DNA from 2 places in the Desulfosporosinus acidiphilus SJ4 genome. Region 2 is predicted to be linked to the other one. Evidence: riboswitches for the same ligand, from Rfam matches in the RefSeq annotation. Region 2 holds a riboswitch; the other holds the start of a gene.

Region 1 (3,591 bases), 1.9 Mb from region 2:
GACTGGGGGAAGTATTACGGCTAACCCAACTTCAGCAACTTCAGGAACAGCTATTAACTTGACGATAACCCCGAATGCCGGAATGAAGTTAACACCGGGGACACTAAAGTATAATGACGGAACAACAGATTACCCGATCAGCGGCACGAGCTTCACGATGCCGGCGGCCAGTGTGACGGTCTCCGCCCAGTTTGAGCAGATTCCAGCAAACAGTTATACGGTGAGTATCGGAAGTCTGACTGGGGGAAGTATTACGGCTAACCCAACTTCAGCAACTTCAGGAACAGCTATTAACTTGACGATAACCCCGAATGCTGGAATGAAGTTAACACCGGGGACACTAAAGTATAATGACGGAACAACGGATTACCCGATCAGCGGCACGAGCTTCACGATGCCGGCGGCCAGTGTCATTATATCGGCAGTGTTTGAAGCGGAACCTGATTCTACACACGAAGGGGGTGGAGGAGGTTTCTCCGGAGGTGGAAGCACATCCGGCGGAGGAACGACCATAACTGGCAATGTCATCAATGGCACGACCGGTACAGTTGTTTCCAATCTGACAGGAACCGTAACGACAGATAGTAACGGAAATTATACCGTTTCCATGAAGGCGGCTCAAACTGTAACCTTTCAACAACCTGACGGAACATCGAGCTCTTTAAGTGATCTTTCTAAAGTAAGCTACGTATCAATAGGGGGTTCGTCGGTAACCGTTTCAGCTGATGGGACTATCAATCTTCAGAACCTGGCCAAAGGAACGGACAATCAATATAAGATCACCTACGATTTAGGCAACGGACAAACGCTTACGCTTGGAACTCTGGAAGTCATCGTTTCGAAGGATGGAACTGTCAGTTTAAAATGCTCCTTAATTGATCCCTATGGCATCATTACGGATGCGGCGACGGGCAAACCCATTGTCGGAGCAAAGGTTACCTTGTATTATGCCAATACGGAACGAAACAAGACCAATGGCAAAACCCCGGATACCGTCGTATCCTTACCGGGTATTGACGGATTTAAGCCCAACAATAATCAAGATCCGCAGACCAGTGATGCGTATGGAGCCTATGGCTTCATGGTCTTCCCAACGACAGATTACTACCTCGTGGCCACCAAGGATGGATATAACCAATATACAAGCCCGACAATCTCTGTGGAACAGGATATCGTCAAATGGAATTTCAAAATGAATCAAACCAGCTTAGGAGTCATAAGACTTGCAGGCATGAGCCAAGTTGATACTGCATTGGCCATTGCTAATGCAAACTACACTGGGAAGCTCTCTAATGTTGTACTAGCCACGGCAGAGAACTATCCTGATGCCTTAGCCGGAAGTGTCCTAGCCTACAAGCTGAATGCACCTATATTATTAGTGGGAAGTTCAGATGCTGACCAGGAAAAGGTATTGGACTACATGAAGTCAAATCTTGACCCGGCAGGAACAGTCTATATCATAGGAGGCACGGCGGTCGTCAGCAGTGCCATGGAAGGTAAAGTAACAGCGAGTGGTTTCGCCGATATCACCAGATTAGGTGGAAATGACAGATATGATACTTGCGTTAAAATTGCAGATCAATTACAGGTCAAGAACGGAACACCCATTGTACTGGCCTATGGAGAAAACTATCCGGACGCTCTGTCCATCAGCAGTATTGCAGCGGAAATGCAGTATCCCATACTCCTAGTCCAAAAAGACGGACTCAGTGATGCCGTCAAAAATGAAATAGCCACTATTAAACCCAGCAAAGTTTATATTATCGGAGGAGAAGGGGTTATCAGCTCGGCGGTGGAAAGTCAGGTAGACCAGATCACCTCATTAGACAAAACAAATATCGTAAGAATTGCTGGACAGGACCGCTACGATACCTCCCTGGCCGTGGGCCAATACTTTAACTTGGCAAGGCAAAGCGTTTGTATCGCTACAGGCAACAACTTTCCGGATGCCTTAGCTGGAAGTGTCTATGCAGCTAACCACAACACCTCGATTATTCTGGCAGACGGAAGTCTTTCCGATCAAGTTGTGAATTATCTGAAAGGAAAAAAACTGATCGGGGCGACTATATTTGGGGGAGAGGCCGTCGTGAGTAAAGAGATTGAACAGCAGCTTGGTCAGTTGATAGGGAAATATTTTTAACTCAGAAAACCGTTTAATCTTAACTTGACTTTTAGTGAGATTTTGGTAAACTCAGAATTATAAATTAATATTTGCTTTTAGGTGCCCCAATAAGGGGAGAATAGGGAAACCGGTGAAAACCCGGTACGGACCCACCACTGTAGAGACGAGTCCTCGCTAATCCACTGGCATATGCTGGGAAGGAGCGTTAAGGGCGATTGAGTCTGAGTCAGGAGACCTGCCTAAGAGAGAGGCTATCGACTATAGAATAGCGGCGGCGATGACGGCAAAGTCCCGACCACAACTAACAATTGTGGCGGGACTTTATTTTTTAACAAAATTTAGGGAGGAGTTTAAAGATGACTACACTGAAGAAAATTCATGGCCTTGACAATCTCAAAAAAGCGGATATCCAACAACTTGAGGCTGCTTTACAAGAGCTTACGAATGGAATTGAAAAACTCGATCAAGAGTCTATCTCAGGCATGCAAAAACGACTGGATGCTAAGATAAAGCCTCTTAGGAGTTTAGGTGTCTTGGAGGATATTTCCCAACAACTTGCAGGAATCCAACGCACTTCTCAACCGGAAATCAAGGGAAAAGCAGTACTTCTTATGGCCGGAGATCATGGAGTTGTAGCTGAAGGAGTCAGTGCTGCCCCTCAAGAAATTACTGCACAAATGTTCTATTCTTACTTAAATGGCGAGGCAGGTATCAATGTCCTTGCTCGAAATAGCGGAGCTAAAGTTATCTGTACCGACATAGGCATTGCCTTACCCTTAGATCCCCCTGAACTTATGGCCAACCGTGTCAAAAACGGAACAGGAAATATAGCCCATGGCCCGGCAATGACAAAGCAAGAGGCTCTTCTCGCTCTTCTCACCGGTGCAAAAGTTGCTGCAGAGGCAATTGACTCTGGAATCAATTTATTGGCAACAGGTGAAGTTGGTATCGGCAATACAACTCCCAGCGCTGCTTTAATTTCAGCTTTTACAGGCCATACGGTTGAGGAAGTTACAGGGCGCGGCACTGGATTAAAGGATGACGCCTTAAAGCATAAACAAGATGTAATCAAGCTGGCGATTCGGGTAAATGAGCCTGACCTTGCTGACCCTCTCGATACCCTTGCCAAAATCGGTGGATTGGAAATTGCTGCACTGGCAGGTGCAATCCTGGAAGCGGCCTACCAGCATGTACCCATTATTCTCGACGGTATTATCTCAACTGCTGCCGCACTTACAGCAGCTCAGATTGCTCCTCTCTCAGCTCTCTATATGATTTCTTCCCACAATTCAGAAGAACAAGGTCACCGGATAGCCCTCAAGCAACTTGGCCTCAAACCGAGGCTTGATTTTAACATGAGATTAGGTGAAGGTACAGGAGCTGCTCTCATGTTTCCGATGGTTGAAGCTGCTCTCAAGATCGCCGATGAAATGGCCACCTTCGAATCAGCAGGTGTAAGTACAGGAGAC
Region 2 (3,591 bases):
CTAGAACGTGAACGCTTGCAAAGCGAGATCCGGCAAACTGAACGGTTAATCGCGCTTGGGCACCTGAGTGCCGGACTGGCTCATGAAATACGCAACCCACTGGGGATCATGAAAGTAAGTATTCAGCTCTTGGCTCAGGATAAGAGAGAAGATAGAGAGGTTTTAGAATATTGTCGTGTGCTTCAAGAAGAGTGTGAACGCTTAAATCGGTTAGTTAGTGAGTTCTTAAGTTTTGCCCGTCCTAAAGAATTGGTGCGTGGAAGGGTTAAGTTAGGAAAACTCTTGGCGGAGGGAGTTTCGTTAATTCAGCCTGCTCTGCGGCAGCACCAGATTGAATTATCTCAAACAGGAGGACAAGTTGATGATTACGAGGTTGAAGCAGACTCTGACCAGATTAAACAAGTCATTTTAAATATCTTACTTAATGCCATAGATGCCCAAGGAGAAGGCGGAAGGATTCTTCTGGAGGGTATTCAACCAAAAGACTTTGTAGGATTTGCCGTTAGCGATGAAGGGCAAGGAATTTCGCCCGATGTCTTGCCTTACATATATGACCCATTTTTTACAACAAAGGAGAAAGGAACCGGATTAGGCTTGTCGGTGGTACATCGTATCCTAGATCAACACGGCGGGAAGATATCCGTTTCAAATCGAAATGGGCGGGGAACAAGAGTTGAAATTTTGTTGCCTCGATGTGAGGAAGGACCCTGATTGAAATGTTCAGGGCGTCCCATAGCAAATCGTTCTGAAGTTTAAGGCCTCTTTAAATCTTGCATGTGTGAAAATATCACAATAAGTCGAAATAGCTCGACAACCTATTTTTCGTATGCTAAAATATGAGTAATTAAATATCGAGGGATAAGTAATCTTTTCCTGAGGGAAAGGATTGAAAAGGGAAGTCAGTTGAAGACTGACGCGGTGCCCGCCACTGTGAAGGGGAGTTAACTTACTTAATGTCACTAGGATAAAACTTGGGAAGACGTGAGTTGACAATGATCTTGAGCCAGGAGACCTGCTTATTCCGAAGTTTAAACTACCTACGGGATGTTAGGGAGGTGTATATCGGTGTCTTTAGTTGTTGATACTGGTTAGAACTCTTACGAACCCTTTCAGATAGTGAAAGGGTTTTTGTTATTTTATTTAAATTTTTATGGGGGTTTTAATAATGAGTAATATTTCCACCCAGAGGCATTTCGACGCGATTAAGTATGGATCAGCAATCTTAGCGATACTTATTACAGGGGTGTTGCTTCTCTCCACGGGTGTTTTTAAATATCCTCAACTTCTAGGCTTGGCCGTAATCTCCTATACCTTTGGACTAAGTCATGCTTTTGATGTAGATCATATCGCAGCGATTGATAATATGACCCGCACGTTGGTTCAAAGAAAGAGCAAAACAAAAGGTGTAGGCTTCTTCTTTTCCTGTGGACATTCAACTGTAGTTATTGTTATGGGCACATTAACTATTTTTGCCGTTAAGTGGGCGCAAAAAGCACTTCCGCAATTTCAAGCTGTCGGCGGGGTTGTGGCCACTTTAGTTTCTGGTTCTTTGCTGCTTATCCTAGCTCTTGTAAATTTGATGATATTAAAGGATATTGTAAAAACTTTTAATAGTATGGCGAGAGGTAAGTACATTTCAGAAAGTGTAGAACGGCCCGATAAAGGATTTATTAATCGTTCAATAAATCGGTTATTTAACCTTGTTAGTAAGAACTGGCAAATTTACCTAATAGGGCTTTTGTTTGGACTTGGATTTGATACGGCAACACAAATCGCGGTCCTGGCAACATCAGCCTCTGCCTCGGCGAGTGGTGTACCTTGGTTCGCTGTTTTATCTTTCCCTATTCTATTTACTGCTGGTATGAGTATGATGGATACCATGGACGGTTTCTTTATGTCGACCGCATATCAATGGGTACTTACTTCACCTTTGAGAAAAGTTTATTATAACCTAACTATCACGGGCCTTTCAATCTTGGCTGCAGGAGTTATCGGTATTATCGAAGTCGGCCGGGTGTTTGCCCAAGAAAGCGGGCTTAACAGTGGGTTTTGGCTCTGGCTACAAAACTTGGATTTTAACAAGATGGGTTTTATGCTTGCAGGAATGTTCATATTGGTTTGGTCTGTGTCATTGATCGGCTGGAAAGTGTTCCGACTTGGTGAAAAAGAAAGTAGTTTTGTATAAGATATTTTGTTTTCCCATTGTGTAATGTTTTTTCTATGAACCCCTAAAAATGCTTATTGATGATGACTGGTTAGACTAGGATAACCCAAGTTTTATGAAATTGAAGGAACAGTATGCAAATTGTGAAATAGATTCTTGGGACATTCAAAAGAGAAATCAATTCAAAGAGAAAAAACAATACTGCTTTAACGATTCTGAAAGAGAGATATGCCAAAGGCGAAATTTCTTCAGAAGAGTTTCAACAGATTTACAAGAATATTTTATAAGGGGAATCGTTCGAAAGCTGCAGTAACTAAATTATTGAGATCGTCGTTCACACAGAACCATATGATTCGGCAACCAGCATTGGCAACTGTTTCCAAAATATTGTCATAGTGTACTTTTTGGGGATCATAACTAATTACAGTTTGTTGGTTATGCACATGACAATCAGTAATTCCTTTCTTCGATAGCAGAATGTTTTGAATCTCTATTTCATTACAATAGCTAGTAACCAAAACAATTTCAGAGCTGATCATCCTAAAACCCCCATCAATATCATAAGATTCTCGGGAATAGAAACAAGGAATAGGAATAGTGACGCACTTTTAAATGTTGACGTTAGAAAATGATGCACGACAAAATTGCTCCAGTAATAATAATCCATAAAGTATCAATTTTCGTAAACCGCTGTACACCAAAGGCTCCTAGAGCAAGCCCTATCGTTGGTAAATCAACTAAGGAACTGCCGGTTAATTTAATGATGACAGCCCAAAGCGTTCCAATGAATGCAGCGACAATTCCGCCGATCGCCATTTTGAATAGTTCTATCTTACCCGCGCGGTTATAGAGATCGGAAATAATATTAACAACGGCAAAGGACGGAAAATACATATTCGCCATAGCTAGGGCAGCTCCGAAGACGCCAGCCACTTTATAGCCAATAAAGGCGGAAATCACGGTAACCGGACCCGGCGTCAATAAGCTCAAAGCCAAGGCCACCCCAAATTCCTTGTCAGTGACAAAGTGAAATTGATTAACCATAGTATTCTGAATGAACGGCAGCATAGCGTAGCCACTTCCAAAGGTTAGGCCGCCGATCCCAAATAACGTATTGCCAAGACTCCGAAAGGTCGGGTTACTAAAGTTAATCAAAAAGTTAATGACTATTAATACCCCAAGCATTATTAGCATAGTTACATACTTTTTCTTACTAAACTTAAATTTTAGGGCGGAAGTTTCTTTTTGAGAGGACTTCTTAGTAACCCAGAACTTTTTATCCATAACCGATTTCCAACCATAAACCTTGTACGACAAGAAAGTAAAAGCCAGGCTAACAATTCCGGCGACGATAAGAAGAACCATGATATTGACCTTCAAAAAATACACCATAAAAAAACCTGCAGCTGCTAGGATCGTTAACTGAA

What was found. Region 2 has a riboswitch for cobalamin ahead of DESACI_RS02745 (HoxN/HupN/NixA family nickel/cobalt transporter). Riboswitches for the same ligand answer to the same signal wherever they lie in the genome.
Region 1: it holds a riboswitch for cobalamin, as region 2 does, so the genes downstream of both, cobT (nicotinate-nucleotide--dimethylbenzimidazole phosphoribosyltransferase) here and DESACI_RS02745 (HoxN/HupN/NixA family nickel/cobalt transporter) in region 2, are expected to answer to the same signal.

Annotation. Positions count from the first base shown of each region.
Region 1 covers NC_018068.1:3,555,803-3,559,393, reverse strand. The annotation lists gene DESACI_RS16265 (cell wall-binding repeat-containing protein) at 1-2,140, shown strand, start outside; cobalamin riboswitch at 2,203-2,379, shown strand; gene cobT (nicotinate-nucleotide--dimethylbenzimidazole phosphoribosyltransferase) at 2,479-3,591, shown strand, end outside.
Region 2 covers NC_018068.1:561,427-565,017, forward strand. The annotation lists gene DESACI_RS02740 (two-component system sensor histidine kinase NtrB) at 1-711, shown strand, start outside; cobalamin riboswitch at 844-1,034, shown strand; gene DESACI_RS02745 (HoxN/HupN/NixA family nickel/cobalt transporter) at 1,166-2,185, shown strand; gene DESACI_RS25710 (SHOCT domain-containing protein) at 2,377-2,451, shown strand; gene DESACI_RS02750 (hypothetical protein) at 2,446-2,703, opposite strand; gene chrA (chromate efflux transporter) at 2,786-3,591, opposite strand, start outside.